One region of the Bradyrhizobium sp. WSM2254 genome, then DNA from elsewhere that is predicted to be linked to it. Evidence: predicted binding sites of a transcription regulator. Region 1 holds the regulator's gene; each other region holds the start of a gene.
The links. The regulator LexA, encoded in region 1, represses DNA repair genes until DNA is damaged. The targets are predictions, from matches to a motif close to TGTTCNNNNTGTGTTCNG.

Region 1 (10,091 bases):
AGGGGCGGCCGGATGGGCGCCGGCTCCCGGTCGCGGCAACACAGCGCAGGTCGGAGGGATGATTCTTCATCGGTGCGCCCCCACATCAATACGAGAAGGGAGGTGAGCATCATGCGCATCCAACATTGGCAAGACGCTGGTAGCCTGTTGGTGGGCGTGTGGCTGGTCCTGTCGTCCTTTGTCCTCGGCTTATCCGGGGCTGCTGTCTGGATCACCATCGCACTCGGGCTCGGCGTCATGCTGTTTGCCGTGGAAGCCTTTGTCGTCCCGTCCTACCTGGAAGAGTGGGGCGAAATGCTGCTGGGCTTGGCTCTGGTGCTGGCGCCTTGGTCCATCGGATATGAGCCCGTATCGGCTACGGTCAGCAGCGTATTGTCGGGCCTATTGGTGATCTTGCTCGCTGCTTGGGAATTGATGACCGATCACGACTTCAGTACCTGGTGGCACGATCACTGGCCTCACCGCGCCGGCTGAGACGAGAGGTTGCCGGCTCCTCTCCGACCGCCATCGGCTGGCGGCCGGAGGAGAGGTGATTACGTTACGATGCTGTTCTGGGCTCGATCGGTTGCCAGATGCTGATCTTGCGCGTCTCCGGCATCAGGAAGACCGCGAGCACGAAGCACACCGCAGGCACCGCAATCGGGTAGATCAGCGCGTAGCCGATGCTGCCGGTCGCCGCGAAGGCCGCCGATGTGATGAACGGCACCAATCCGCCACCCCAGCCGTTGCCGATGTGGTACGGCACCGATACCGACGTGTACCTGATCCTGGCCGGAAAGTATTCCGCCAGGAATGCGCCGACCGGCCCGTAGACCATCCCGACGTAGCAAACGAGGATGAAGATGATGAAGATCGCGGTCGGATAGTTGATGTTGCCGGGCTGCGTGACCGATCCCAGCCACAGATAGAGCGGATAGTACGTGATCGCAGCGAGCAGCATGCCGCCCAGGATCACCGGCTTGCGGCCAATCTGATCCGACAGCCAGCCGAAGAAGATCAGGCTCGGTGTTGCGATCAGCAGCGCGGCTCCCACGATGTAGGCCGAGGTCAGCGCATCCACCTTGGAGACCTGCTGCAGGAAGTACAGCGCCCAGAACTGGCCGCTGTACCAGACCACGCCCTGTCCGATCAGGACCACGATCGCGATCCCGATGTATTTGATGTTGGAGCTGAGGAAGGCCTCCTTCCACGGATTCGTCGTCATTTGGCCGCGAGCCCTGATCTCCTGGAAGATCGGCGTCTCCTGGAGCTGGAGCCGAATGTAGATCGCGATGGCCACCAGCAGGAAAGACACCAGGAACGGAACGCGCCAGGCCCATTCGTCGAAGACCTGATTGCCGAACCAGGTCCGTGTCAGGACGATCACGGCCAGCGACACCACGATGCCGAGAGTCGGAGAGGTCTGCAGCCAGCCGGTGTAGTAGCCGCGCTTGTGGTCCGGCACATGCTCCGCGACATAGGTGATGGCGCCGCCATATTCGCCGCCGAGGCACAGACCCTGGATCATGCGCAAGCCGAACAGAAGGAACGCCGCCGTTAGACCGATGGACTGGTAGGTCGGGATCAACCCGATTGCCCCCGTACCCAGTCCCATCCCGCTCAGCGTGATGAGGAATGTATATTTTCGTCCGACCCTGTCACCCATCCATCCAAAGAGGAAGGCTCCCAGCGGGCGGATCAGGAAGCCCGCAGTGAACAGAGCGATCGTGCTGAGAAGGGCTGCAACCGGGTGGGATTGCTCGAAGAACTTGACCGACAGAACGGCGGCCAGGCTGCCAAAGATATAGAAATCATACCATTCGATGACGTTTCCCACCGATGCAGCAACGATCACGCGGCGGAAATCGTGCGGTACTTGAACTGCCATGTGCTGCTCCTATCAAATTCAACGCCACTCCTCGCGCATTTCAGCGCCAGTTCGCTCGCGGAGTGTGTTTGGTGTGTGCGACGCTACAGGCGAGAATTGCGAGTTGCGTCCGCAACGCCTGGTCTCAGAGGAACCTCGAACCACCTGAGAAGAGCTTCGGCGGCCTTCGGTACCGCGAGCTGTCACGACCTGGCCCGTCTGTGCGGGGGAGGCGTGGAGAGCAGTTTAATCCTGCCAAGGCCGGCCCCTTATGAGACTTTCGGCTCAATCGAGCCGAACCGAGACTGCCCCCCGTCCAGAGGCAGAACGGTCGCCGATCGCGCCGGGCGGTCGTGTCACGAATGAACGGAAAGGACCTCTCGGGCGTTGTGGGGGTCCCCAACGAGGAGCCCACCATGCAGAACATCCTAGAGCATATGGAAGTCATCGGCGCCGACGGCGTCCACATCGGCACCGTCGACAAGGTCGAGGGCCATCGGATCAGGCTGACCAAGAAGGACAGCGGCGAGGGCAGCCACAGGGGCCATCATCATTTCATCGACAAGGGCCTCGTCGCCGACGTCGAAGGCAACAAGGTCCGGCTCTCGGCCAAGGCGGCGGTGGCCGTGACGATGGAAGAGGAAAAGTAGCGCCCGCCGTGGCTCGTTCCTGATCCGTACCGCTATTCGTCCGCCTGCACGTTCCAGTAGCCTCGGCCTCCGTCGCGTATCGTAAGGTGCAGGGAATGGCGGAGCCGGGCCGGCCAATACGGTCCCAAGGTATTGCGGGGACCTGGCCCGTCGGCCGGACTGCTCCGGCCGGCGGCTTTGTGCCGGCGGGCTTTGGCGCCTGGCCCGCGCTCGTCGAGATACTGCGCGAATGGATGCGCGCCGAGGCCGGTGCCGGGCGGCTGTTACCGTGGGTGCCTGTGGCCTTCGGCAGCGGCATCGCGCTCTACTTTGCCGCTGATCATGAGCCGGTGCTGTGGGTCGTTGCTGCGACGGCCATCGCGTTGATGCTGGGTGCGGTTCTGTTGCGGCGGAGCCGGCTGTTCGCGCCTGCGATCCTGATCGCGGCGGTCGCAGCCGGCTTTGCCTTGGCGACCTGGAAGACGGCGCGCATTGACCACACCGTTCTCGCAAAGCCGCTCTATTCGGCATCGCTGTCGGGCTTCGTCGAGACGCGCGACATCCGCGAGCGCACCGACCGCTTCGTGCTGCGCGTCACGGCGATGGAGGCGCAGCGGAGCGACGTCAGGCTGGAGCGCGTGCGCCTCTCGGTGCGCAAGGGGACTGCGCCGGAGGTCGGCAGCTTCGTGCAGCTCAAGGCGCGGCTGATGCCGCCGATCTCGCCGGTGCGCCCCGGCAGCTACGATTTCTCCCGCGACATGTTTTTCCAGGGCATCAGCGCCTCGGGCTTCGTGATGGGGGCGATCACGGCAGCGGTGCCGCCCGATGCCGGTGGATTGCGGCTGCGCTATGCCGCCTTCATGCAGGGCCTGCGCGATGGGATCGACGCGCGCATCCGGGCAACACTCGAAGGTGACAATCGCGCGATCGCGACGGCGCTGCTGACGGGGCGGCGCGACGCGATCACCACGCCCGTCAACGACGCCATGTTCATTTCAGGGCTCGGCCATGTGCTCTCGATCTCCGGTTATCACATGGCGGTGGTCGCCGGCGTCGTGTTCTTCGCGGTCCGCGCGCTGCTTGCTCTGATCCCGGGACTGGCGGTCGGTTTCCCCATCAAGAAATGGTCCGCGGCCGCGGCGCTGGTTGCCGCCGCGTTCTATCTGCTGCTCTCGGGCGCGGAGGTCGCAACGCAACGCTCGTTCTTCATGACCGCCGTGGTGCTGATCGCCGTCATGGTCGACCGCCGCGCCATCACGTTCCGCACCCTGGCGGTGGCGGCGCTGATCGTGCTCGCGGTCGCGCCGGAAGCGCTGGTGCATCCGAGCTTCCAGATGTCGTTTGCGGCAACGCTGGGGCTCGTTGCGCTGGTGCAGATCGGCATGCCGAACCTGTTCGCGTCGCCAGATCATTCGGCGACCGCGCGCATCGCGATGTGGGGCGGCCGCGAGATCGCGATGCTGTTTCTGGCCTCGCTGATCGCGGGGCTTGCGACCACGCCCTATGCCGCCTTCCATTTCCATCGCGTCACGCCCTACGGCGTGCTGGCCAATCTCGGCGCGATGCCGGTGGTCTCTGCGCTGGTGATGCCTGCGGGACTGCTCGGATTGCTCGCGGCGCCGTTCGGGCTCGACGGCGTGTTCTGGTGGCTGATGGGGACCGGCATCGACTGGATGGTCGCGGTCTCGCGCTGGGTGGCCGCGCTGCCGGGCGCCGTCGGCCGCATCCCGGCTTTCGGCATCACGCCGCTGATCGCGGCCAGCCTGGGGATCATCGTGATGGGCTTGCTGCGCACGCCCTTGCGCTGGTCCGGCGCGCTGGTGCTGCTGGTGGCGATCCTCTGGGGACTGTCGGGGCGGCAGCCGGATATCCTGATTGCCGGAGACGGCCAGAGCGTCGCGGTGCGGGGCAGGGACGGGCGCCTGCAGATGATCCGGGCCGGCAAGGACGGCTTTCTGCTGAAGGAGTGGTTGGCTGCTGACGCCGATCCGCGCGATGCCGGCAGCAACTCGCTCGCCGCCGGCGTGTCGTGCGACGAGGCCGGCTGCGTGACGCCGCTCGCCGACGGGCGCCTGGTCGCCCTGGCCATGCGCATCGACGCGCTGGCGGACGATTGCAGCCGCGCCGCGCTGGTGGTGACGGCGCGGCCGGCGCCACCGGATTGTGCGGCGATGGTGGTCGACCGGCAGCGTCTCGCCGCGCAAGGCGCGCTCGCGCTGACACGGCGCGGCGACGGCTTTGCGGTTCAGGCGGTGAAGGCGAGAGGCACCGACCGTCCGTGGTCGCCGGCGACCGCCGGCGAGGGCGATTTCGGCGCGAGCCTCGCGCCGCAGGCGCCGGCTCCCCGTAACCGGGACGCGACGCCGTCCGAGGCGGACATGCAGGCTGAGGATTGATCGGACAGGCTACAGGTACCAGGCCAGCACGGCGTCGAGCCCGGCGGCTCCGATCACCGGCAGGGCCACCATCTGGCTCAGCCCAGACGCGCGAGCCTCCGCGGCCGCGGCTGAGCCGTCATGCGCGAGATCGTCGTTGAGTGCGGGCATGCCGGTGGCCCAGGCTCCGCCGATGCTGCCGTCGCCCCTGGCGATGGATTTGTCCGCGTAGAGCGCGGCAAGGTCGGTCTGCGCGCTGCAATCGGCGGCGCGAAAGACCAGTGCCGAACGGGCCTCGTTCGGCACCCAGATCTCGAAGCGCCGCGCAATGGGCGTCGCCTGCGCGGAGAGGAAAGTCAGCACCCAGGTCTGGTCGATGCCGGTCCGATAGGGCACGCCGACGCCGAGATTGATGCCGACTTCGGCGGCGTCTTCCCAGCGCAGAAAACTCCTGGCGTTGTGCAGGTCCTTGATGATCAGCGGCAGGCCCGCTTTCCAGGTGCGTCCGGGCAGGCCGAAGCCGCGGGGAAACCTGGTGTGGCGGGAGTTGAATTCGAACATGTCGGCGGTGCCATAGTAGCCGTCGACGAGCCCCATCTCGTGGGAGATATCGGGATCATTGTGCCAGAGCTCGATCGCGCCGACATGCGCCTCGTCGTCGCCGCAGAACAGCACCATGACGGCCTGCAAGAATTCGCCTGAAAACACCGGCACCGCCACGCCGCAGGTGAGGCCGGCCGCGAGCGCCTGATCGGTCCGCTTGAAATAGGAGTTGGCGAATTTGGTGAGGATCACGGGATGGCCGCTGGCCCAGGCCTTGCCGGGAAGGCCCTCGTCGTATCCGAAGCGCAAGTTCTCGCTCACGGCCTTGAACGCGGACAGCCCTTCGCCATAGAGGCCGCCGCCGAATTCCAGCCGCATGCGCGTCCGGTCCGGCACCCAGAGTTCAACGACGCGAATGAAGGTTTTCATCGACCGTGTCCGCCGCCTCAAGCCAATGACAGCATCGGCGATCTAGCCGCGGAGCGGACGTTCAAAATTCAGGCAGAGCCGCGCAAACTTCGTGCGACGGGGAGGCGCGGGGGATCTCGGCGGATTGGATTCTCAGGACGCAAACCGCACCACGTCGCCGGCCACGGCCGGCGATGGCGATTTCGATCCTGGCCCCGACCCGTGAGCCGGGGGAGCTGCCTCAGCCGATCGGCAGGCGGGTGATGGTCGGCCGACCATCGGCGATGACCTGCGGCTTGTGCTCGCGCTCGCCGCCGGGCTGGGTCACCGGCAACTGCAGCACGGTCGCGCGCTGGCCTTCGACGAGCTGCGTCACCAGTACGTATTTGCCGTCGGGGAATTCGATCGCGTCGTGATGGCGATCGGGAATGTGCGGATCGATCTTGCCGAACTTGCCGACGCGGGAGTTGATGGTGCGCGTCCAGATCCAGCGATTGTCGTAGCGGACGTTGTCGGCGAAGGCGAGCTCCGTCCCCGGCAGCAGGCAGACCGCGACGGACATGTCGGCTTCAGAGGCGAAGCCGCGCGTCGAGGTGCCTCGGAAAGTGGTCGTGACGATCGTCTCGCCGACTTCTGCGGGACGCGTCGCGACGGCATGCAGACTGTAGTCACACATCGGGTGCTCCTCATTCAGGGATAGCGACCCGCGCCTCCTTCGGAGGCACTAGCCCCTATCAGAGTGGAAGCATGTTAGCGTCTTCTCGGTTGTAGGCAAATCTGCGACTTAGATCCGCAGGCTGCCATCACAATATCTTTTTCAAATGCACGAGGAACAAAGTCCGCTCCTGTGCATTTGGCGTGCGTCCCCGTCAGCGACCAGCAGGTGCCGACCAGCCCAAATATTGCCAGGCGGGTTGCGGCGGCTGCGCGACGGCGTTGCGGGCATTGCGCAATTGCTCGCTCGTCGTCGTCTGCGCTGCCTTGCGGACATGGTGTGACTGTGCGGCGAAGGTATGCGCCGCTGATGCTGCGATCAGCGTGATCGTGACGGCGCTCAAAACGATCTTGCGCATGACGGTCTCCTCGATCTCCAGCGCCGCGAAGCGATCAGGGCTTCGTGCGGCGTGCCCGAGGATGTACCGCGGGAGAGGGGCCGGATAATCTGTGCAAAACCAGAAAGACTATCCAGCCGGAGCGGACAATCGTCCGCTCCAATCGTCAACGCGCGGGGCGCCAAGCGGCGGAGCGCGCTCAGTACTTGCGGTACAGGCCGATCAGCTTGCCCTGAATCTTCACCCGGTTGGGCGGCAGGATGCGGACCTCATAGGCCGCATTGGCGGGCTCGAGCGCGATCGAGGCACCGCGGCGGCGGAAGCGCTTCAGCGTCGCTTCCTCGTCGTCGATCAGCGCCACCACGATGTCGCCCGTGTCGGCGCTCTCGTTGCGCTGGATCAGCGCCATGTCGCCGTCGAGGATGCCGGCTTCGACCATCGAGTCGCCGCGCACTTCGAGCGCGTAGTGTTCGCCCGACCCGAGCATGTCCGGCGGTACGCTGATGGTGTGGCTACGGGTCTGCAGCGCCTCGATCGGTGTGCCGGCCGCGATGCGGCCCATCACCGGCACCGCGACGGGGCGTTCGCCCTCGTCCACGGAGGCGCTGGAGCTCGCTCGCACCTTGCCGAGATTGCCCTCGATGACGCTCGGCGTGAAGCCACGCCGGTTGCCGGCGGCGGCCTGGAGCTCGGGCAGCTTGATTACCTCGATCGCGCGGGCCCGGTTGGGCAGACGCCGGATGAAGCCTCGCTCCTCCAGTGCGGTGATCAGGCGATGGATGCCTGACTTCGAGCGCAGGTCGAGCGCGTCCTTCATCTCGTCGAAGGAGGGCGGCACGCCGCTTTCCTTCAAACGCTCGCTGATGAATCGCAGAAGCTCGTATTGTTTGCGCGTTAACATCTCGACCAAATCCCCCGGTTGATGTCGTTCGATTCCGAGACGGTGAATTCAGCGGCGAGCCGCTAGATGCTCGAAACAAATCATGAACGGACACTATATGTTCGATATGTGTTCCGCAACTGCTTAATTTACCGTGAACGCGACAAAGTTCGCGGAACGCGCACGACTTGCGGGTTCAGGCGGGCAGTCGCAGCACCTCGCAAGGCGTGCCGGCCTCGGCCTTGGGCGCGAACGGCGCGCGCACGAGAAGTGCCTGTGCCGCAGCGAGATTCGCAAGCAGCGAGGAATCCTGATGATTGACGGGAAGGGCGACAAGCGTGCCGTCGTCGCGCCGCTCCAGGCGTGCGCGCAGATAATCTTCGCGCTGGTCATTGGCACCGACCTCGCGGCCGAGCACGGCGCGCTCGCGACGATGATGAATCACCGCGCGGCCCGACAGCGCGCGAATCAACGGCACCATGAACAGGAAGGCGCACACATAGGACGACACGGGATTGCCGGGCAGGCCGATCACACCCATCGCTCCTAACCGGCCGTGCATCATCGGCTTGCCCGGCCGCATCGCGATCTTCCAGAACGCCATCGCGATGCCTTCGTCCCTCAGCGCCTGCTGGACCAGATCGTGGTCGCCGACCGAGGCGCCGCCGGTCGTAATCAGGATATCGGCGCCGCTCTCGCGGGCACGGCGGATGCCGGCGGTGGTGGCCTCCAGCGTATCGGCGGCAACACCGAGATCGACGGTATCTGCGCCCTCCTGGCGGGCGAGCGCGTGCAGGGCGTAGCCGTTGGAATAGACGATCTGGCCGGGGCCCGGGCTGGTGCCCGGCATCACCAGCTCGTCGCCGGTGGCGAGGATCGCGACCTTCGGACGGCGGCGGACGGGGAGGTGCGGGTGATTCATCCCGGCGGCGAGTGCGAGGTCGCGCTCGGTGAGCCGGGTTCCCATGCGCAGGAGCACGTCGCCCTCGCGGAAGTCGACGCCGGCGGGGCGGATGTGCCGCCCCGTGACGGCGGCTTGCTTGATCGTGATGCGCCTGCCGTCGGCGACCGTGTCCTCCTGGATCACGACCGCGTCCGCGCCGGCCGGAACGACGCCGCCGGTGAAGATTCGCATCGCTTCGCCGACGCCGACCGATCCGGCAAACGGCCGGCCCGCCGCGACCTCGCCGATCACGGTGAGCTGTGCGTCGACCTTGGCCGCATCGGCCGCGCGCACGGCGTAACCGTCCATCGCCGACATCGCCTCCGGCGGCTGCGTACGCCGCGCCGCGACGTCGCGCGCCAGTACGCGGTAATAGGCCTCGTCGAGTGGAATCATTTCTTCAGGCAACGGCTTCACGCCGGCCAGCACCGCGACGAGCGCGTCAGAAACCGGCATCAAGGCCACGGCGAAAACTCCTGCTCGGAAAGTCTGGACGAATAGGCGGCAAGAGTTCTAGCCGAGCGCGGGCGATGAAGCAAAATGGGACCGGATCAGGATTTATCCTGCTTCATCCGCTCAGTCTTGAGGGACCGTCAGCTTCGCCGCGGCATGATTTGAAGGACGAGCAAGACGGGAACGAGCGTGGCCATGGCAAGGACGACAATGACGAGAGCCACGGCCAGCATCGGTCAACGACCGGTCTGCTGGTCCGGACGGGCGTCCGGCGCCACGTCGGGAGCTTTGGGGCCTTGATCCTTGTCGGGCAGCGGATCGGCCCGGGATTTCAGGTCGGCGGCCTTGCTGATCAGCTTGGCGGAAAGGTCAGAATCCGACGTCGTTCTGGCGAATTCGAGCAGGAGAGAGGCCTGCTTGGTGAGGTAGGTCTTGCCCAACACGATGATGCGTCCGTCCGTAGAAGTCCCAACGGACTCAAGAGTCCGGAAGCGGGCATTCCGTTCCCGGAACTCTGTATAAAAATGTACAAAGCGATTTGGTTCCTGATCTCTGGCCAAATCGGTTCCGGGGAACTCCCCGGTTTCACCCGCAGGCCGCTGTATCTCGATCAGATTCCCAGCGCTTTGAGCGCATCGCCGACATCGCGGGGCGAGGTCACATGCACCGCGGTCAATCCGCGCGCCCGCGCGCCCTCGACGTTTTCGGCGAGGTCGTCGAAGAACACGATGCGCCTGGCGGGCACGCCGATGGCCGCCACGACATGGTCGAATGCCGCCGCGTCCGGCTTGCGCAGGCCGATGCTGGACGACAGATAAAGCTCGCGGAAATGGCCGAGCAGGCCCGCATATTCCTTCGAGAAATGGTCGACATGCGGCCGGTTGGTGTTGGAGAAGGCGTAGAGCGGCATGCGCTTCGCCGCGCGCGGCAACAACTCCGCGATATCAGGCATCTCGCCCGCG
Region 2 (10,091 bases), on a different contig from region 1:
GAAGGCGGCCTCGCCGCGGCGATCGAAGTCTATGAATCGATGCCGACGCCGAACGTGATCGTGATCGAATCCGACGGCACGCGCGACATCCTGGAGGGCCTGGACGATCTCGCCGGCGTCTGCGATCCCGGCACCCGCGTGGTCGTGATCGGCAACCCCAACGACACGGCGCCCTATCGCGAGCTGGTGCGTCGCGGCGTCAACGACTATGTGGTGGGACCGGTCGAAACGCTCGACGTGGTCCGTTCGATCTGCAGCCTGTTCTCGGCGTCCGAAGCCATCATCACCGGCCGCGTCATCGCGGTGGTCGGCGCCAAGGGCGGCGTCGGCGCGTCCACCGTCGCGCACAATGTGGCCTGGACCATCGCCCGCGACCTCGCGCTCGATTCCGTCGTGATCGACCTCGACCTCGCCTTCGGCACCGCGAGTCTCGACTACAACCAGGACCCGGTGCAGGGCATCGCCAACGCGGTGCTGTCGCAGGACCGGCCCGACACGGCGCTGATGGAGCGCCTGCTCGCCAAATGCACCGAGCGCCTCAGCCTTCTGGCCGCGCCTGCCACCCTCGACCGGGTCTACGATTTCGGCGCGGAGGCCTTCGACGCGGTGTTCGACACGCTGCGCATGACCACGCCCTGCATCGTGCTCGACGTCCCCCATCAATGGTCGGGTTGGACGCGGCGCGCGCTGATCAACGCCGACGACATCGTGATCGTGGCCGAGCCCGATCTCGCCAACTTGCGCAACACCAAGAACATGCTGACCGTGCTGAAGGCGGCGCGGCCGAACGACCGGCCGCCGCTGTACTGCATCAACCAGGTCGGCATGCACAAGCGCGCGGAGATCGACGTCAAGTCGTTCGTCAAGACCATGGAGAGCCAGCCGATCGCGGTGATCCCGTTCGATTCGAAACTGTTCTCCACCGCGGCCAACAACGGCCAGATGATCGCGGAGGTCTCCAAGAGCCACCGCACCACCGAGCTGTTCCAGAACATGGCGAACCGCCTCGCCGGGCGCGGCGAGGTGAAGAAGCCGAAGCGCTCGCTGCTCGCACCGCTCCTGAAGAAGCTGAAGGGCCGATCAAGCCGCAATTCCGCGCCGCATCGCAAGGCTTCGTAAGGAGCTGAACTCGCAAAGGCCGGCAAGTGGGCGGACTATTTGTCCGCCCTTTGCTGTTTCTTGGCCAGCACCTGGCGCAGTGCCGCGACCTTGGCCGCGGCCTGGTCCGGCGGCAAATCTGCCTTCACGAGGATTTCAGCCTCGGCCTCGCGGCCCTGCAATCCCAGCACGAGCGCGAGATTGGCGCGGACCCGCGCATCGTTCTGATTGCGCTGATAAGCGCGTCCGAGCACCTGTTCGGCCTTCGACAGATTGTTTTGCAGCATATAGGACAGGCCGAGATTGGACAGCACGGTCGGCTCGTCGGGCACGATCTTCAGCGCCGCGGCGTAATATTGCTGCGCCTCTTCGTTGCGGCCGAGCTGGTCGAGCGCCGCGCCCTGCGCCGACAGGATGCGCCAGTCCGGATCCTCGGGCGAATGCGAGCGGCCCAGCACGTCGAAAGCCTGCTGGAAATTGCCGTTGTCGGCGAGCGCGCGGCCGTAGCCGGCGAGCAGCGCCTTGTTGCTGGGATGGCCGAGCACGGCCTGCTCCAGCACCGCGACCGCCTGCGCGCGCTGGCCGCTCGCGCGCAGCGCCTTGCCATACTCGAGCGCGAGGTTGGGATCACCGGGCTTGGCGCGATAGCGCTCGCGCAGGACATCCATGTCCGACTTCGGATCGGCCTTGCCGGCTGTTTCCGACTTGCCGCCAAGCGCGCCGGTCACGTCCTCGACGCCGACGGTCTGGCAACCGCCGAGGGCAAGCACCAGAAGCGCGGGCAGCAGGAATTTCGCCGGGGCAGAGGCACGGGACAAACGCTTGGGCATACTCTGATCACTCGGCGACTGATCAGAGATGCTTACCGATTAACGCTAAATTCCCGTTAAGGAAGTCAGCCCCGCAGCCTAATCGGTGAACTCGGCACCGAATTCGCAGCCGATGCGCCAACGCAGCCGGCACTGGCGGGAATAGTCGGGTGCGAAGATGATGGTGAATTGCGGCGGCACTTCCAGGAATTCCGCCACCACTTTCACGCCCCCGTCCGAAATATCCGTGATTGTGCAATCCCGCGGCAGCGAGCCCGCGCCAAAGTGAATCTTGGCGAGTCGGCTGCACACCCGACGTTCGCTTCTCCGGCGATTTGCAAGCATTTTGATTGTTCACTTGTTAGATCACGGCCCATCCCGCAGCCCTAGGAGTAGCGGACATTCGTTGGAATGTGCTGAGGACAGCCGCTCGCATTCGAGGCGTAGTGTCCGCGCCTTGTTTACGATTGGTTAGGGCTTGGGCGCCGCCGGATATGTTCCCGTATTGTTCTTGCGGAGGGTGGCCGGCTCTGCTACCCTCGATTGTGCAAGTGGGCAGGCTGGTTCGGCATGGTTCAACGGGTTTCTACCGTCGCCTTTGAGGGGATCGAGGCCCGCGCGGTCGACGTGCAGGTGCAGGTCGCGCCGGGCCTGCCGGCCTTTGCCATCGTTGGCCTGCCGGACAAGGCGGTGTCGGAGGCGCGGGAGCGGGTCCGCTCGGCGCTGATTGCATCAGGCCTGGCGCTGCCGGCGCGGCGGATCATCGTCAATCTGGCCCCCGCCGACCTCCCGAAGGAAGGCAGCCATTACGACCTGCCGATCGCACTCGGGCTGATGGCGGCGATCGGCGCGATTCCGCCGGATGCGCTGACTGGCTTCACCGTGCTCGGCGAGCTCGGCCTCGACGGCTCGATCGCGCCGGTGGCCGGCGTTCTTCCCGCCGCGATTGGCGCCAATGTGCGCGAGGAAGGCCTGATCTGTCCGGCCGCCTGCGGCTCGGAAGCGGCCTGGGCGAGCCCGGACATCCAGATCATCGCCGCACAATCGCTGATCCAGATCGCCAACCACTTCAAGGGCACGCAGGTGCTGTCGCGTCCCTCGCCCAGGGTGCACGAGGCCGCCGCCTCGCCGCTCGACCTGCGCGACATCAAGGGCCAGGAAAGCGCCAAGCGGGCGCTGGAGATCGCGGCCGCCGGCGGACATCACCTCTTGATGATCGGCGCGCCCGGTGCCGGCAAGTCGATGCTGGCGGCGCGCCTGCCCTCGATCCTGCCGCCGCTGTCGCCGGGCGAGCTGCTCGAGGTCTCGATGATCGCCTCCGTTGCCGGCGAGATCGAAGGCGGTGCGCTGACTGCGCGGCGCCCGTTCCGCTCGCCGCATCATTCCGCCAGCATGGCCGCGCTCACCGGCGGCGGCATGCGTGCCAAGCCCGGCGAGATCTCGCTGGCGCACCAGGGCGTGCTGTTCCTCGACGAATTGCCCGAGTTCGATCCGCGCGTGCTGGATTCGCTGCGCCAGCCGCTGGAGAACGGCGAGGTCTCGGTGTCCCGCGCCAATCATCGCGTCACCTACCCTGCCCGCTTCATGCTGGTCGCGGCGATGAATCCCTGCCGCTGCGGCAACGCGTTCGAACCCGGCTATGCCTGCAAGCGCGGTCGCATCGATCGCTGCACCGGCGACTACCAGGCGCGCATCTCAGGGCCCTTGATGGACCGCATCGACCTGCGCATCGAGGTTCCGGCGGTGACCGCAGCCGACCTGATCCTGCCGCCGCCGGCGGAGGGATCAGCCGAGGTCGCCGCGCGCGTGGCGGCGGCGCGAGACATCCAGCTTGCGCGTTACGCGGCGATCGGCCTGCCGCGGGTCCGCATCAATGCCGAGGCGCCGGCCTCGGTGCTCGAAGAGATCGCCAAGCCGGATGTGCAAGGCGCCAAGCTGCTGCGCGACGCCGCCGAGACCATGCGGCTGTCGGCGCGCGGCTATCACCGGGTGCTGCGGGTGGCGCGCACGCTCGCCGACCTCGACAACGCAGACAAGATCGGCCGGCTGCATCTCGCCGAAGCGCTGTCCTACCGCGCACTCGCAGAGGATGTGCGCCAAATGGCGTGATCATTCCGCGCATCAACCCGGCGGTAACGAGTTTCCTTTACGCTCTGCAAACCATAAGGCCCACAAGTTCCCGTACGGGCCTGGCGAGTAGAGTGTCATGTTGCGTTTCAAGATCCTGGCCTCGGTCGTTCCCCTGCTGGCGGCTGCGGTGTTCGCCCGCAGCGAGATCGGATCGGTCTCGCATCCCTGCATCGCCCTGGGCGACACCTCTGTCGAGCTGACATCGCTGTTCTGGACCGCCGGCGTCCATGTCGCCTTCACCGACGATCCGACGCGGGCCACGGTCAGGGTTCAGATCACCGACGATGCGGACGGTGCGGACTTCGCGGTGGTCGACGACGGTCTCGGCTCCGAGCCGGATTCCTGCCAGGCCAATCCGCAGACCCGGCTCATCACGATTGCCGCACAGCCGGTCGACGGCGGGCCGGTGATCTATCTCTCCACCGACGGGCCGGCCGATTACCGCATCTATGTGCGCTCGAAGTCGTTCTCGCAGCGCGAGGCGGCGGCGCTGATCGTCGGCGCCCACGGCGGTCACCGCCCGTTCCAGGCCGCCTCGCTCTGAAGCGCGATGATCATCGCGCTTCAGGTTGGTGTTGGAGCATGATCTTTCCGGAAAACCGCTGCACACTTTTCCGGATCATGCTCTGAGCCGTTAACACCTCGTCAACCCTGTTTGGAGGCGGCGCCAAAGCCTCAAGCTGTTCGCAAGGTCGGCGGGACATCGTCGCACGTGGCAAGCACGGGGTTTTTAAGACAAGAGTCGGGATCGGTGGCGATGGGTCGGACGTTCCGGATCAAGGTGCGCATGCGCCGCTTCAGGCGGCAGCATCCGAGAATCGCCTTCGCGATCCGCTCCTTCATGATCTTCTCGGCGACGTTCGGCGGCGCCTATGGCTTCGTCTCCGGCAGCCGCGCCGAGAATTCCGGCTACGATCCCAACGCCTTTGCGATCGGCGCGAGCTTCCTGTTCGCGCTCGCCTGCCTTGGCCTGGCGACGATGAGCATGCGGCTGCGCTTCGTCAACAAGCGGCTGCGCAAGCTCGCCGCTCACAACGAGGCGCTGATCGACCGCAATTGGGAGCTGAAGGAAGCCGAGGAACGCGCCCGCAGCCTGTTCGAACAGCAGGGCGACCTGATCGTGCTGCGCGACACAAACGGCCGCATCACCTTCGCCAACGACGCCTATTGCGCGCTCGCAGGGCAGGCGCGCGGCGCACTGGTCGGCACACGCTTTGATTTCGACGTGCTGGAGCAGGGCGACAATGCCCGCGAAAGCAATGGCACGCGCGTTCACGATCAGAAGATCGCAACCCCGCTCGGCGCGCGCTGGATCGCCTGGCGCGAGGGTTATGTCCGCCTCGATGCCGGCCAGCCCGCCGAGTTGCAGAGTGTGGGACGCGACGTCACCGACCGCACCGAGACCGAGCGCGCATTGTCCGACGCCCGCGACCAGGCCGATGCCGCCAACCGCGCCAAGTCGCGCTTCCTCGCGATGGCCTCGCACGAGATCCGCACTCCGCTCAACGGCATCATCGGCATGGGCGGCCTCTTGCTCGACACCACGCTGACGCCGGAGCAGGCGACCTACGCGAAAGCCGTGAAAACCTCGGGCGAAGCGCTGATGGCGCTGATCGAGGAGATGCTCGATTATTCCAAGATCGAGGCCGGCAAGCTCGACCTCGAGCAACGCCCCTTCGCGCTCTCGAGCCTGATCGAGGAGATCACCGAGCTGCTCGCGCCGCGCGCGCAGGCGAAGACACTCGAGATCGCCGCCTATGTCGACGAGCGCCTGCCGCTCGAGGTGGTCGGCGACGCCGCGCGGCTGCGCCAGGTGCTGCTCAATCTCGCCGGCAACGCCATCAAGTTCACCGCGAGCGGCGGCGTGGCCCTGATCGTCGAGCCCGGCATCTGGCCGAACGAGATCAGCTTCCTCGTCCGCGACACCGGCATCGGCATCGCAGCCGAAGCGCAGCAACGCATCTTCCGCGAGTTCGAGCAGGCCGACGAGCGCGTCGCCCGCACCTATGGCGGCACCGGGCTCGGCCTTGCCATCAGCGAACGCATCGTCAAGCGCATGGGCGGCCGGATCACACTGACGAGCGAACCGGGCAGGGGCTCGACCTTCGAGGTCGCGGTGCCGCTCGCGCCATCGCAAGGAGGCGCGGGGCAGACCGCGTTCCCGAGTCCCAACCTCACGGGCAAGTCGATCCTGCTGATTGCCGAGGGCATCGAGGCTTCGCTGATCGCACGGCGACTGGAACGCTGGGGTGGCCAGACATGCCTCGTGACTGACGCCACTGTCGCGGAAGCGCTGCTGCCGGAGCGCTCCTGGCAGGCAGTGCTGGTCGATCGCGCGATCGGCCCTGCAATTGCCGACCGGCTGGGCGACGTGGCCCGCGCCCATGCGCCGCAACGGCTGGTGCTGCTGACGTCGAGCTCGCGCCATGAAAAGCTGTCGGCGGCCTTCACCGGCTTTCTGGTGAAGCCGCTGCGGGCGGCCTCGCTCGCCGCACGCCTCGCGCTGCCCCCGGAGGTCGCATCGCCCGAGCTTGCGCCGGAGCCCCCGGTCGAATCCACGAGCGCGGCACCGGCAAAGGGACTGTCGGTCCTCGTCGCCGAGGACAACGAGATCAACGCGCTGTTGATGCGTTCGCTGCTGACCAAGCTCGGCCACCGCGTCGTCATCGCCGTCCATGGCGAGGCCGCGCTGGAATCCTGGCTCGCTGCCAGCTCGGCCGGCACGCCCTATGATCTCGTGCTGATGGACATCCAGATGCCGCAACTCGACGGCATCGAAGCGACAAAACGCATCCGCGCCCACGAGGCCGCCACCGGCGGCCAGCACACCCCGATCCTCGCACTCACCGCCAACACGCTGGTGGAGGATCGCTACGCGTGCTTCGAGGCCGGCATGAACGGGTTTTTGATCAAGCCGCTCGACCGCGAGAAGCTGGACGAAGCGCTGGCGGGACTTGCGGCGTCACGGCATCTGGCGGTGTAGAAGGGTCTCGCCGCCGTCATTGCGAGCGCAGCGAAGCAATCCAGAATCTTTCCGCAGAGACAGCCTGGATTGCTTCGCTACGCTCGCAATGACGGGTGTGGGGGCAGGCGCGCCTCAAGCGCAATATCGTAGGGTGGGCAAAGCGTAGCGTGCCCACCGTTCACGTCCGACAGTAATGATAGATGGTGGGCACGGCGCTTTCGCGCCTTTGCCCACCCTACGGCACTGGCTTTCGCCAGGACGACGCCTAAACCTACAGCCGCCGCAGCGCCACGCTCTCGACCACGTGGTCGGGGCCCTTCTTCAGGATCAGCGTCGCGCGGGGGCGGGTCGGCAGGATGTTGTCCTCGAGATTGGCGAGGTTGGTGCGCTCCCAGATCGCGATCGCGGTGGCGGTGGCTTCCTCGTCCGACAACAGCGCGTAGCGGTTGAAGTAGGATTTGGGATTGGTGAACGCGGTGTCGCGCAGCGCCAGGAAGCGCTTGATGTACCAGCGCCGCAGCGCCGCTTCGTCGGCATCGATATAGACCGAGAAATCGAAGAAGTCGGAGACCACCGGCACCGCCTTGCCGTCGCGCGGCAGCTTGCCGGTTTGCAGCACGTTGACGCCCTCGACGATCAGGATGTCGGGCTGGTCGATCTCCACCCACTGGTTCGGCACGATGTCGTAGGTCAGATGCGAATAGACTGGCGCGCGAACGTGGCGGCGGCCGGCCTTGATGTCGGAGAGGAAGCCGAGCAGCAGCGGCAGGTCGTAGCTCTCCGGAAAACCCTTCTTCTGCATGATGCCCTGCCGGTCGAGCACGGCATTCGGGTACAGAAAACCGTCGGTCGTGATCAGGTCCACCTTCGGGCGCGGCGACCAGCGCGCCAGCAGCGCCTGGAGCACGCGGGCGGTGGTGGATTTTCCGACCGCGACCGAACCGGCGACGCCGATGATGTAGGGCATCTTGCGGTCGCGGATGTTGAGGAACTGGCGCTCCGCGTAATACAGGCGCTGCATCGCATCGACATAGATCGACAGCAGGCGCGACAGCGGCAGGTAGATGTCCTCGACCTCCTGCAAGTCCAGGCGATCGTGCAGCGAGCGAAGGCGGTCGAACTCGCCCGGCTCCAGCGTCATCGGCGTATCGTCCCGCAACCGCGCCCATTGCTCGCGCGTATAGACGCGGTACGGATTATACTGCTGCTCGGGTGCGCGGATATCCATAACGCCGCCTTTCCGTTGCGACTTACTCACTCTTTACGCGAAGCTTTTTCTTCCAACCCTGACATCGAGGTTCGCTTGCCGAGCGCAGCCTCGACCTCTTCCAGCTTTATGCCGCGTGCCTTCAAAAGCACAAGGAAATGATAGAGCAGATCGGCACCCTCGGCGATCAGATGCGCGCGATCGTTTTCGACTGCTGCGATTACGGTTTCGACTGCTTCCTCACCGAACTTCTTGGCGCAATGCTCGGCGCCCTTGTCCAGGAGCTTGCGGGTATAGGAGCCCTCGCCGCCGGCCGCCGCGCGGGCGTCGATGGTCTCGGCCAGATCGTGGATCGTGAAACGCGGCATCGGAATTACTCGAAAAACACACTTGGCGGCACACTTGCCACGGCGGCCATTCCCGCCGGCCTGTGTAGCATTTCTAGGAGCGGGAGTCGTCAGGCATCCAGGCGCATGGGCAGGCCGCGCCGGGCCATGTGCTCCTTGGCCTCGCGGATGGTGAATTCCCCGAAATGGAAGATCGAGGCCGCCAGCACCGCCGTGGCGTGCCCGTCGCGGATACCGTCGACGAGATGGTCGAGATTGCCGACGCCGCCCGAGGCGATCACGGGAACGGGAATGCTGTCGGCAATCGCCCGGGTCAGCGGGATGTCGAACCCCTGCCTCGTGCCGTCGCGGTCCATCGAGGTCAGCAGGATTTCACCGGCGCCGAGCGAGACCACTTCCTGGGCATATTCGATGGCGTCGATGCCGGTGGAGTTGCGGCCGCCATGGGTGAAGATCTCCCAGCGGTCGCCGCCCGGGCGCTTGACCCGCTTGGCGTCGATCGCGACCACCACGCACTGCTCGCCGAATTTTTCGGCGGCTTCCTTGACGAATTCGCGCCGCGACACCGCGGCGCTGTTGATCGAGACCTTGTCCGCGCCGGCGCGCAGCAACGTCTTGATATCGTCAACCGCGCGCACTCCGCCGCCGACGGTCACAGGCATGAAGCAGGCCTCCGCCGTGCGCCGGACCACGTCGAGCATGATGCCGCGGTTCTCATGGGTCGCGGTGATGTCGAGGAACGTGAGCTCGTCGGCGCCGGCGGCGTCATAGGCGATCGCGGCTTCGACGGGATCACCGGCATCGCGCAGATCGACGAAATTGACGCCCTTGACGACGCGGCCGTCCTTGACGTCGAGGCAGGGGATCACGCGCACCTTGAACATGTGTCGGCTCCTAGGCGCGCGCGTTGCGGATCAGGGTGAGGGCGGAAGCGGGGTCGAGCCGGCCATCGTAAAGGGCGCGGCCGGCGATCGCGCCGGCGAGCCTCGATGCGCGCGGCGTCAGCATCGCCTTGACGTCCTCGATCGAGGCGAGACCGCCGGAGGCGATCACGGGGATCGAGATGGCGTCGGCCAGCGCAATGGTCGCATCCAGGTTCAGGCCCTTGAGCAGGCCGTCGCGCGCGATGTCGGTGAAGATGATGGCGGCAACGCCGGCATCCTCGAAGCGCTGTGCGATCTCCAGCACCGTCACCTGCGAGGTCTCGGCCCAGCCCTCGACCGCGACCTTGCCGTCGCGGGCGTCCAACCCGACCGCGACGCGGCCGGGGAATTTCCTGGCTGCAGCTTTCACCAGTTCAGGGTCGCGCACCGCGGCGGTGCCGATGATGACGCGGGTGATGCCCTTTTCGAGCCAGGCTTCGATGGTCGCGAGGTCGCGAATGCCGCCGCCGAGCTGCACCGGGATCTTGATCGTCTTGAGCATCGCCTCGACGGCCTGCGCATTCACCGGCTTGCCGGCAAAGGCACCGTCGAGGTCGACGACGTGGAGATACTCAAAGCCCTGCTCGGCAAAGCTCTGCGCCTGCGCCGCGG
Region 3 (10,091 bases), on a different contig from region 1:
TGCAGATCTCGGCATCCGCCGCCGGCGTTGCCGAGCCGACCGTATCGGCATCGAACTGCATGAACTGGCGGAAGCGGCCGGGGCCGGGCTTCTCGTTGCGGAAGACGTAGCCGACGCGGTAGCTGCGATAGGGCAAGACCAGAGCGTCGGTCCCGTAGCGCTCGCCGACGTAGCGGGCGAGCGGCGCGGTCAGATCGTAGCGCAAGCTAATCCACTGCTCGTCGTCGTCCTGGAACGAGAACACGCCCTCGTTCGGGCGGTCCTGGTCGGGCAGGAACTTGCCGAGCGCATCGGTATATTCCATCGCCGGCGTCTCCACCGGCTCGAACCCGTAGAGCTCGTAGACGGCGCGGATCTTCTCGACCATCTCGCGCGTCGCCCGGATCGCGGCGGGATCACGGTCCTCGAGCCCGCGCGGCAGACGCGCCTTCAGTTTCTGGGGTTTTTTGGGTTTTTCGGCCATGCGCGGCGTTTACCAGCCGACGCGCGAGGCGGCAACGCTGACTTACAGCACAAACGTTGACGTACAACCCGGAAACGGCGCTTTCACCTCTCCCCGCTTGCGGGGAGAGGTCGAAATCTGCGCTGAAAGCGCGGATTTCGGGTGAGGGGGACTCTCCGCGAGTCCCTCTGCCACCGTCCCTGCGGAGACTCCCCCTCACCCTACCCTCTCCCCGCAAGCGGGGAGAGGGGAAGAGAGATCGTGCCCCGGCTTGCCCTACGGCTGCTCCATGCGCGCCCGGAGGGCATCAGCGTCGGCCTTTGGCAGCGACTTCAGCGTCGGCTTGATGGTCTCCCCGCCGACGATCTTGCCGTTGCGCATGAACATCCAGTCCGAGATGTCGGCTTCGCTGAACTTGACCTCGTCGCCCGCGTGCTTTCCGGGCAGATCGCGCGGCTCATTGGCGAAGCGGCCGGAATAGGCCCCGTTGGGCAGCTTCTTCACCTCGGCGATCCAGATGTGCTCGCCGCCTTTGCGGGTGGGAAAGCGCACTTTCAGGGCGTGCCCGGCCTCCGACGGCTTGGGCGCCTCGTACGAGGCCCAGAAGGTCGGGAGCGTGCCGCGGGCGCGTGCGATCGCGGTGTTCATCTCGGGATCGGTGGTGCGCACGTCGACGATCGGCGAGCGGTCTTGCGCTGCGACTTCCGGCGTGGGGCCGATGGTCAGGATGCCGAAGACGGAGACGCCGGTGATTGCGGCGAGTACGACCCATTTCAGGGGCTGGGAGAGTTGTGTTGCCATGATCGCGATGTCCAGGATGCTTCGATGTCTCCTGGCTTTGTCGCGGAGTTGTGGCGGGGAGTTCATAGCGCAAAAGTCCACAAACATTTGCGCTTTTCCCCTCTCCCCTTGTGGGAGAGGGTGGCTCGCCGCAAAGCGGCGAGACGGGTGAGGGGTTCTCTCCGCGAATCCAGATTTGGCTGCGTGGAGAGAGACCCCTCATCCGGCGCTTCGCGCCACCTTCTCCCACAAGGGGAGAAGGAAGAAGAGCCTCAAAACACCTTGCGGATCCAGTTGTGCGGATCGTTGGTGCGGCCGTACTGGATGTCGATGAGCTGCTTGCGCAGGCCCATGGCGACGGGGCCGGCGGCGCCGCCGCTGATGTCGAAATCGCCGCTCACCGAGCGCACCTTGCCGATCGGCGAGATCACGGCAGCGGTGCCGCAGGCGAACGCTTCCTTCAGCTTGCCGGAGCCTGCATCCTTGCGCCATTGGTCGAGCGAGTACGGCTCCTCGCGCACCGTCTTGCCGGCATCCTTCGCCAGCGCGATGATGGAGTCGCGGGTGATGCCGGGCAGAATCGTGCCGAGCGGCGGCGTCGACAGCGAACCGTCCTCGAACACGAAGAAGACGTTCATGCCGCCGAGCTCCTCGATGTAGCGGCGCTCGACCGCGTCGAGGAACACGACCTGATCGCAGCCGTGCTGGATGGCCTCGGCCTGCGCGCGCAGGCTTGCGGCATAGTTGCCGCCGCACTTGACCGCGCCGGTGCCGCCGATCGCGGCGCGGGTGTAGTTCTCCGAGACCCAGATCGAGACCGGCGCAGGCCCGCCCTTGAAATAGGAGCCGACCGGCGAGGCGATCACCGCGAAGATGTATTCGGACGACGGCTTGACGCCGAGGAAGGTCTCGCTCGCGATCATGAAGGGCCGCAGGTAAAGGCTGCCCTCGCCGCCCGGCATCCAGGCGCGGTCGATGCGCACGACCTGCTCGACCGCCTCGATGAAGACATCTTCGGGTAGCTGCGCCATCGCCATGCGGTCGGCGGAGTCCTTGAAGCGGCGCGCATTGGCGTCGGGGCGGAACAGGTTCACGCCACCGTCGTCGCGCTTGTAGGCCTTGAGGCCTTCAAAAATCTCCTGGGCGTAGTGCAGGACTGCGCCGGCTGGATCGATCTGGAAGTTGGCGCGCGCCTCGATCTTCGCCTCGTACCAGCCGCCCTTGGCCTGATTGTAGCGGACGATCGCCATGTGATCGGTGAAGACCCGCCCGAAGCCGGGGTCCACCAGCTTGGCGACCCGATCCTTCTCGGGCGTCGGATTGGATGCGGGCTGGATGTCGAATTTCATGCTCATGTCCTTGCCTCCCGCTGCCGGTAGCGGCGCTGTTCGGGCGCCCGCCTGCCCGTTCCGGGCCCGGCTGGCTTGATTAGATTGTTGGCCGAACCACCGCCAGCCTTGTTACGGCCGGTTTCCGTGACCAGCATGTCGCCGAGGACATGCTTTTGCGGAAGGCGGAAGTCCAGTATGTTTTGCCGAAATGCCGCTCGACAATCGCACGGTAGATCTGATCCGGCCGTTGCCGCCTGTCCGGCTCTCTCCGGCCGCTCTTAGAAATGCCACCCGACGCGAAACGATCTAAAATTTCGTGCGGGCTGATCGTTTTGTAACATTGAACCCAAGATACGTCAATATGCCTGACATAAATTTCGCGACTCCCTCTCAAGACGCTGCCGAGCTCCGGCCGGCCGCAGGCGAAGGAGGCAATTTGCGCTGGGATATCATCGAGCTACTGTTCTTCGCCTATCGCGACTTCGTCGGCGATCCCGACCAGGAGCTGGAGGCATTCGGCTTCGGCCGGGCCCATCACCGCGTCATGCACTTCGTCTACCGCTATCCCGGGCTGAAGGTCGCCGATCTGCTCGACGTCCTGCGCATCACAAAACAGTCGCTCGGCCGGGTGCTCAAGCAGCTCCTGGACGAGGGCTACATCGTGCAGAAGACCGGCGACAATGACCGCCGCCAGCGTCTGCTCTACGCCACGCCGAAGGGCGAGGCGCTGGTGCAGAAGCTCGCCGGGCTCCAGACCACGCGGATCACCAAGGCGCTCGCCGAGATGGCGCCGCAGGATGCGGAGACGGTCAAGCGCTTCCTGCGCGCGATGATCGACCGCGACGATCCGGACAAGGTGCTGGAGACGATCTTCGCATCCGTCAACCAAGACGCAAAGGAGTGACCGTGCCGCTCGCTGCCACGCTCGCCCGTCCGCCGGTGCAACCGGCCGATGACGCCCCGCATCTTCTACTGGTCGACGACGACCGCCGCATCCGCGATCTGCTGTCGCGCTTCCTCGCCAGCGAAGGCTATCGCGTCTCGACCGCGGCCAGCGCCAGCGATGCGCGTTCGAAGCTCATGGGCCTGCATTTCGACCTCTTGATCCTCGACGTCATGATGCCCGGCGAGACCGGCTTCGACCTCGCCCGCTTCATCCGGACCTCCTCCTCGGTGCCGATCGTGATGCTGACGGCGCGCCATGAGGCCGAAGCCCGCATCGAGGGGCTCCAGATCGGCGCCGACGACTACGTGGCAAAACCGTTCGAGCCGCGCGAGCTTGCGCTGCGCATCAACAACATCCTCAAGCGCGCCGCCCCGCCGCCGCAGGCCGCGGTGGTGGAGAAGATCGCGTTCGGCCCCTACGTCTACCATCTCGATCGCGGCGAATTGCGCCAGGGCGAGGAGGTCATTCACCTCACCGACCGCGAGCGCGAGATGCTTCGCATTCTCTCGGAGACCCCGGGCGAGACCGTGCCGCGCAGCGCACTGACCGGCAATGGCAGCGTCAACGAGCGCGCCGTCGACGTGCAGATCAACCGCCTCAGGCGCAAGATCGAGACCGATCCCGCCAATCCGCTGTTCCTCCAGGCGGTGCGCGGCATCGGCTACCGGCTGGTGGCATCGCCATAAAGCAGTGAAGCGCGACCGATGAGCACGATCGATACCGGCCTGACCCTGCTGAAGAGCGCTGCCGGCCGCGTCTCCGCCGCCAATGGCTGGATGGGCAATGCGTTCAAGGGCTGGATGCCGACCGGCCTCTATGCCCGCGCGCTGCTGATCATGATCGTGCCGATGGTGATCCTGCAATCCGTCGTCGCCTTCGTGTTCATGGAGCGGCACTGGAACACGGTGACGCGCCGCCTGTCGGCCGCGGTGGTGCAGGACATCGCCGCGCTGATCGACGTCTACAAGGGCTATCCGCAGGACAAGGATCGCGACCAGATCCGTCGCATCGCCCAACAGCGTTTGGGCCTCGTCGTCGATTTCCTGCCCGCCGGCGACATGCCGCCGCCGGGACCAAAGCCGTTCTTCTCGCTGCTCGACCAGACGCTGTCGGTGCAGCTCGGTCGCCAGATCGGGCGCTCGTTCTGGATCGACACGGTCGGCCGCTCCAACCTCGTCGAGATCCGCATCCAGCTCGACGACGCCGTGATGCGCGTGTTCGCGCAGCGCAGCGCGGCCTACGCCTCGAACTCGGAGATCTTCCTGTTCTGGATGGTCGGCACGTCCTCGATCCTGCTGATCGTCGCGGTGCTGTTCCTGCGCAACCAGATCAAACCGATCCTGCGTCTTGCCGATGCAGCCGAGAGCTTCGGCAAGGGCCGCGAGGCGCCGAACTTCCGGCCGCGCGGCGCGCGCGAGGTGCGGCGCGCGGCGGTCGCCTTCCTCGAGATGAAGTCGCGCATCGAGCGCACGATGGAGCAGCGCACCGCGATGCTCGCCGGCGTCAGCCACGATCTGCGCACCATCCTGACCCGCTTCAAGCTCGAGCTGGCGCTGATCGGCGACAACCCGGAGCTCGAGGGCATGCGCAAGGACGTCGACGAGATGTCGATGATGCTGGAGGACTACCTCGCCTTTGCCCGCGGCGATTCCGGCGAGCAGTCGCAGCCGACCGACATGGCGCAGGCGCTCGAGGAGCTGCGCAGCGATGCCGAACGCCACGGCCACGCTGCGACCGTCGCATTCAACGGACTGCCCGTGGTGACGGTGAAGCCGGCCTCGTTCAAGCGCTGCCTCGCCAACCTCGTCACCAATGCAGCGCGCTACGGCAAGAGCATCGCCATCACCGGCCAGCGCGATCACCGTTATCTGACCGTCACGGTCGACGACGACGGCCCGGGCATTCCCGCGCATCTGCGCGAAGAGGTGTTCAAACCGTTCCTGCGGCTGGACAACGCCCGCAACCAGGACGAGGGCGGCACGGGCCTCGGCCTTGCCATCGCCCGCGACATCGCCCGCTCCCACGGCGGCGACATCACGCTCGGCGACAGCCCGATGGGCGGACTACGGGCGAGTGTGCGGATACCGGTGTAGCCGCGATCTTCCTTCTCCCCTTGCGGGAGAAGGTGGCGTAGGCGGCCTTCGGCCGCCGTTCTTAAGAACGCCGAAGCGAAGCTTCGGCTATGGCGCCGGATGAGGGGTTGCCTCAACGAATTCAGAAGTAAGAGCGTCACACGCGGTGAGATACCCCTCACCCGTCTCGCGCCTTCGCGGCGAGCCACCCTCTCCGGCAAGCGGAGAGGGGAAGACAACCCTACTTCGGCAGCAGGTTCTTCAGCTTGTCGACGTCGCGCACGTTCATCTTGAAGCCGCCGGGCATGACGATGTCGCCGGGCTTCTGATCGGGCTTGCAGGCGCCCAGCCATTTCGCTTCGAGCGTCATGCTGGTGTCGCGTCCCGCCGTGCCGGCAGCGCCGCCTTGCGCGTGTGACGAGGTCTTCACCGTATAGGCCGAGTTGAAGTCGCCGGTGATCTCGGCATGCGAGGTGGTGCTGATGCCGGCGACGCTGCACTCGGAATCGCTGACATAACCGGTCGTAGTCTTCTTGATGTCCTGCTTGGCGCAGATCTGCTTGGCCATCGGGGAGACGTTGTTGTTCATCTCCTTGTCGACGGTCTCGTCGGTGCAGTGCTGCATGGTCATTTCCGGCATCGCAGAGCCGCTCCTGACCATCTTCAATTCCCACAGGCCGGCCTTGCGCACCGGCAGATCGTCGGCAGAGGCGCTGCCGGCCGACAACACGAAGCAAGCGGCCGAGCCGAGCAAAGCAAGTTTGCGCGTCATGTGGGAAGCTCCCGGCTGAGAGATCGCTGCGTTACGAAAACGCCTCAGTACAGCGTGCGGATCGGCTGGTTGGCGGCGCCATAGGGCACCCAGCGGCAGGAGAACGAGATGTAGCCGCCCTCATAGGCCTGCACGCCGAGGAATTTGACGACCTTGCCGTAGCGCGCGCAGTGATCGACCGCGACCTGCCGCGCATCGACCTGGGTGGCCATCGAATAGGCGATGATGCCGCCGGTGTCGTTGCCCTTGAACGGAGGCACCGGAAAGATGTCGGCGCGCGCCGGCTGGCTCGCCATCATACCCAGGGCAAGAAGGCCCGCGGCCGCAATGATTCGCATTCCCGTTACTCCAATTGGTTGGCGCCAGTTTACGGTGCCGGGACGGAAGTGAAAAGAACTGAAGCCCTGTCGGATGCGACGTTATGATCAACTCCTGGCCAAGTGTTGCCGCGCTGCACTTGACCTCACCCGCCCTTCGCGGCACCGTCCGACCTTCGCAGATCATTCTGTCTGGATTGCCCATGCGCGCCTCGCCCCCCCTGAAATCGCTCCGCTTTGCCGCCGTGCTCGGCCTCATGTTCGGGGCGCTGTCGCTCGGTGAGGCCAGGGCGGCCAATCCGCTGGAGCTGAACTTCTGGCTGAGCGGACCGCGCTATGACGGCGGCGTCGCCGATTGCGACAAGGCGCTGCCGACGATCGCCACCCAGTTCTGGGAGAAGGAAAGCTCCTTCTGGAACTCCTCGTTGAAGATCACCGGCTTCTCCGCCGTGCGCGAGACCGCGTTCCGGCCCTGGCAGTCCGACAACATTCCGCGCCGCTATTGCACCGGCGAGGCCATGCTCAACGACGGCAAGGTGCGCAAGGTGCATTTCTCGATCATCGAGGATGGCGGCTTCGCCGGTTACGGCAATGGTGTCGAATGGTGCGTGGTCGGGCTCGACCGCAACTGGGCCTACAATCCGGCCTGCCGCGCCGCCAGGCAGTAATTCGACAAGCCCTGATTCGGACCGAGCCAGCGGCTTGGCGGGGGCCGCCCGAATTTTGTTCTTGAAATGTTCTTATCGCCTGCTAGGCTCGATTGCACAGTCTAGTTGAGGGGCGTCGCCATGTTTCATTCCAGATTGCATTCGTTCTCCCGCCTGATGATCTCGCTGGTCCTTGCCCTCCCGCTTGCCGCCGGGCTGGTCGCGCTGACGGGCGCCGCGCAAGCCCAGGACAGGCGGCAGAACGCGCCCGGCGAATTCGATTTCTATGTGCTGTCGCTGTCGTGGTCGCCCTCCTTCTGCGAGGAGGCGGCCGAGCGCGGCGGCCGCTCCCAGATCCAGTGCAGCGGCCGGCCCTATGCTTTCGTGGTGCACGGGCTGTGGCCGCAATACGAGAACGGCTTTCCGGAATATTGCCAGCGGCCGGCGCCACGGCTGAACCGCAGCATCGTCTCCTCGATGCTCGACCTGATGCCCGCGCCGGGCCTGATCTTCAACGAATGGGACAAGCACGGCACCTGCTCGGGGCTCGCCGATCGCAGCTATTTCGAGACGATCCGGAAAGCGCGCGCCGCGATCAAGATTCCGGCCGAGTATCTCGACCTGTCGCAGGCCAAGACCGTGGCGCCGGCGGAGGTCGAGGAGGCCTTCATCAAGGCCAATCCGGGCCTCAGCAGCGCCGCCGTCTCGGTGACCTGCAACCGGACGCGGCTTTCCGAGGTCCGCATCTGCCTCAGCAAGGACCTGCAATTCCGCGCCTGCGAGGAGATCGACCGCCGCGCCTGCCGCCGCGACCAGGTGACCATGCCGCCGATCAGGGGTGGGTAGCTAAATCAGCTCCGTCATTCCGGGGCACGCGACTTGTCCGCCGAAGCTCGAAGAGCGAAGGCGGAAGCGTGACCCCGGAATGACGGGAGTTACTTTCATCGCGCGATGTCGTAACTCTCCGCCATGAACTACCGTCACGCCTTCCATGCCGGCAACTTCGCCGATGTCATCAAGCACATCGTGCTCGCGCGCATCCTCACTTACTTGCAGGACAAGCCGGGGGCGTTCCGCGTCATCGACACCCATGCCGGCGCCGGCCTGTACGATCTCGAAAGCGACGAGGCGCGGCGCGGCGGCGAATGGCTGACCGGCATCGCGCGGCTGATGCAGGCGCGCCTGTCGAACGAGACCGCCGCACTGACCAAGCCCTATCTCGACATCGTCCGCGCCTTCAATCCGAAGGGCGAGCTCAAGGCCTATCCGGGTTCGCCGCTGATCGCGCGCGGCCTGCTGAGGCCGCAGGACCGCCTCGTCGCCTGCGAGCTCGAGCCAAAGGCGCGCAAGGCGCTGATCGACGTGTTGCGCCGCGACGAGCAGGCCCGCGTGGTCGATCTCGACGGCTGGGTGGCGCTGCCGGCCTTCGTGCCGCCGAAGGAACGGCGCGGGCTGGTGCTGATCGATCCGCCGTTCGAGGCAAAGAACGAGTTCGAACGGCTGGGCGAAGCCTTCTCGGAGGCTTTCGCAAAATGGCCAACCGGTATCTATGTAATCTGGTATCCGGCCAAGAGCCGGCGCGCCACCGACACGCTGGCGCAACTCGTGGCGCGGCTCGCAGCCGCAGCAAAGCCGCCGGGCAAATGCCTGCGCCTCGAATTCAGCGCCGCGCCGCAACTGGACGGCGCAGCCCTCACCTCCACCGGACTGCTGATCGTCAATCCCCCTTACACGCTGCACGGCGAGCTCAAGACGATCCTGCCCGAGCTCGAAATGCCGCTCGGCCAGGGCGGCGCTGCCAGATTCCGATTAGAGGTGCCGAGGCCGTAACACTCCGGCATTCTTGGGAAAAATATGCAGGAGCCGTAGTCAATCTGCAAAGAACCGTATTATGCTATTTCCGTGACTGGCTTTGCGTTCCGCTTCCGCGAATGGTTGCGGCGGAGTGAAGGCCTAAGAAAGATCCGGCCGGACCAAAAGGTCCGCCCAAGGATGGCCAGCTCCCGGGCTCCGTACGGCCCGGTCATGTCGTGACGTGAGTCTGCGTCGCGACGGAGGAGCAATGAGGGGGAGTTTCCCGATGGCCATGACGGGAACGGTCAAGTTCTTCAACGGCGAGCGCGGCTACGGCTTTATCAAGCCGGATGACGGCGGTCGCGATGTCTTCGTTCACATCACTGCTGTGGAGCGAGCGGGACTGAAGGACCTTGCCGAAGGACAGCGTATTACTTTCGAAGTCGAACCGGACAAGAAGGGGAAGGGACCGAAGGCGGTCAATTTGGTCATCCTTTCCTAGCGGGCCTGACTCAAAAAACCTTGCGCAAAAAAAGTCCCGGCCGCGAGCGGCCGGGAGGTTATTGTCCGGTATTTTCTTATTTGGCTATCAGAAGTGATAGTTCACGCCTGCGCGCACAACGCTGGCGCTATAGCCGTTTGACACGCCTGTGATTGCGAACTGACTCGTCGACAGATCGATGTAGAGATATTCGAGCTTGGCGGTCCAGTTGGGCGCGAAGCCCACTTCCGCACCGGCACCGATGGTCCAGCCGGCGCTCGTATGCGACTCGGTCCAGCCGAAGGTCTGCGCACGCAGCTCGCCGAAGGCGAGGCCGGCGGTGCCGTAGAGCAGCACGTTGCTGAAGGTATAGCCGGCACGGCCGCGCAGAGTGCCGAACCACGGATTGGAGAACTTCCACGGCGCGAAGGTGTCATCAGCGCCGGCGGCCTGGATATCGCCCTCGACGCCGAACACCCATGGACCGTTCTGGAAATTATAGCCGGCCT

Region 2: a site for LexA is predicted at 2,403-2,420, ahead of A3M7_RS0109850 (YifB family Mg chelatase-like AAA ATPase). Genes of this name have one in related genera too.
Region 3: a site for LexA is predicted at 7,385-7,402, ahead of A3M7_RS0122975 (ribonuclease T2). Genes of this name have one in related genera too.

The regions. Positions count from the first base shown of each region.
Region 1 covers NZ_AXAB01000029.1:71,102-81,192, forward strand. Annotated here, with positions in the region: gene A3M7_RS0121915 (SPW repeat protein) at 112-474, shown strand; gene A3M7_RS0121920 (MFS transporter) at 539-1,867, opposite strand; gene A3M7_RS0121925 (DUF2171 domain-containing protein) at 2,263-2,496, shown strand; gene A3M7_RS0121930 (ComEC/Rec2 family competence protein) at 2,592-4,871, shown strand; gene A3M7_RS0121935 (GAF domain-containing protein) at 4,881-5,822, opposite strand; gene A3M7_RS49765 (hypothetical protein) at 6,043-6,477, opposite strand; gene A3M7_RS49770 (hypothetical protein) at 6,671-6,874, opposite strand; gene lexA (transcriptional repressor LexA) at 7,053-7,754, opposite strand; gene glp (gephyrin-like molybdotransferase Glp) at 7,930-9,141, opposite strand; gene A3M7_RS0121960 (hypothetical protein) at 9,366-9,572, opposite strand; gene A3M7_RS0121965 (HAD family phosphatase) at 9,740-10,091, opposite strand, start outside.
Region 2 covers NZ_AXAB01000013.1:64,867-74,957, forward strand. Annotated here, with positions in the region: gene A3M7_RS0109835 (AAA family ATPase) at 1-1,119, shown strand, start outside; gene A3M7_RS0109840 (tetratricopeptide repeat protein) at 1,155-1,928, opposite strand; gene A3M7_RS0109845 (PilZ domain-containing protein) at 2,007-2,252, opposite strand; gene A3M7_RS0109850 (YifB family Mg chelatase-like AAA ATPase) at 2,478-4,016, shown strand; gene A3M7_RS0109855 (hypothetical protein) at 4,114-4,581, shown strand; gene A3M7_RS0109860 (ATP-binding protein) at 4,795-7,020, shown strand; gene coaA (type I pantothenate kinase) at 7,274-8,230, opposite strand; gene A3M7_RS0109870 (phosphoribosyl-ATP diphosphatase) at 8,257-8,577, opposite strand; gene hisF (imidazole glycerol phosphate synthase subunit HisF) at 8,667-9,440, opposite strand; gene hisA (1-(5-phosphoribosyl)-5-[(5-phosphoribosylamino)methylideneamino]imidazole-4-carboxamide isomerase) at 9,451-10,091, opposite strand, start outside.
Region 3 covers NZ_AXAB01000031.1:31,223-41,313, forward strand. Annotated here, with positions in the region: gene hisS (histidine--tRNA ligase) at 1-463, opposite strand, end outside; gene A3M7_RS0122935 (YegJ family protein) at 719-1,243, opposite strand; gene A3M7_RS0122940 (branched-chain amino acid aminotransferase) at 1,495-2,577, opposite strand; gene A3M7_RS0122945 (MarR family winged helix-turn-helix transcriptional regulator) at 2,915-3,457, shown strand; gene A3M7_RS0122950 (response regulator) at 3,454-4,185, shown strand; gene A3M7_RS0122955 (ATP-binding protein) at 4,204-5,592, shown strand; gene A3M7_RS0122960 (DUF3617 family protein) at 5,813-6,343, opposite strand; gene A3M7_RS0122965 (hypothetical protein) at 6,388-6,681, opposite strand; gene A3M7_RS0122970 (hypothetical protein) at 6,864-7,328, shown strand; gene A3M7_RS0122975 (ribonuclease T2) at 7,449-8,153, shown strand; gene A3M7_RS0122980 (23S rRNA (adenine(2030)-N(6))-methyltransferase RlmJ) at 8,277-9,137, shown strand; gene A3M7_RS0122985 (cold-shock protein) at 9,388-9,603, shown strand; gene A3M7_RS0122990 (outer membrane protein) at 9,691-10,091, opposite strand, start outside.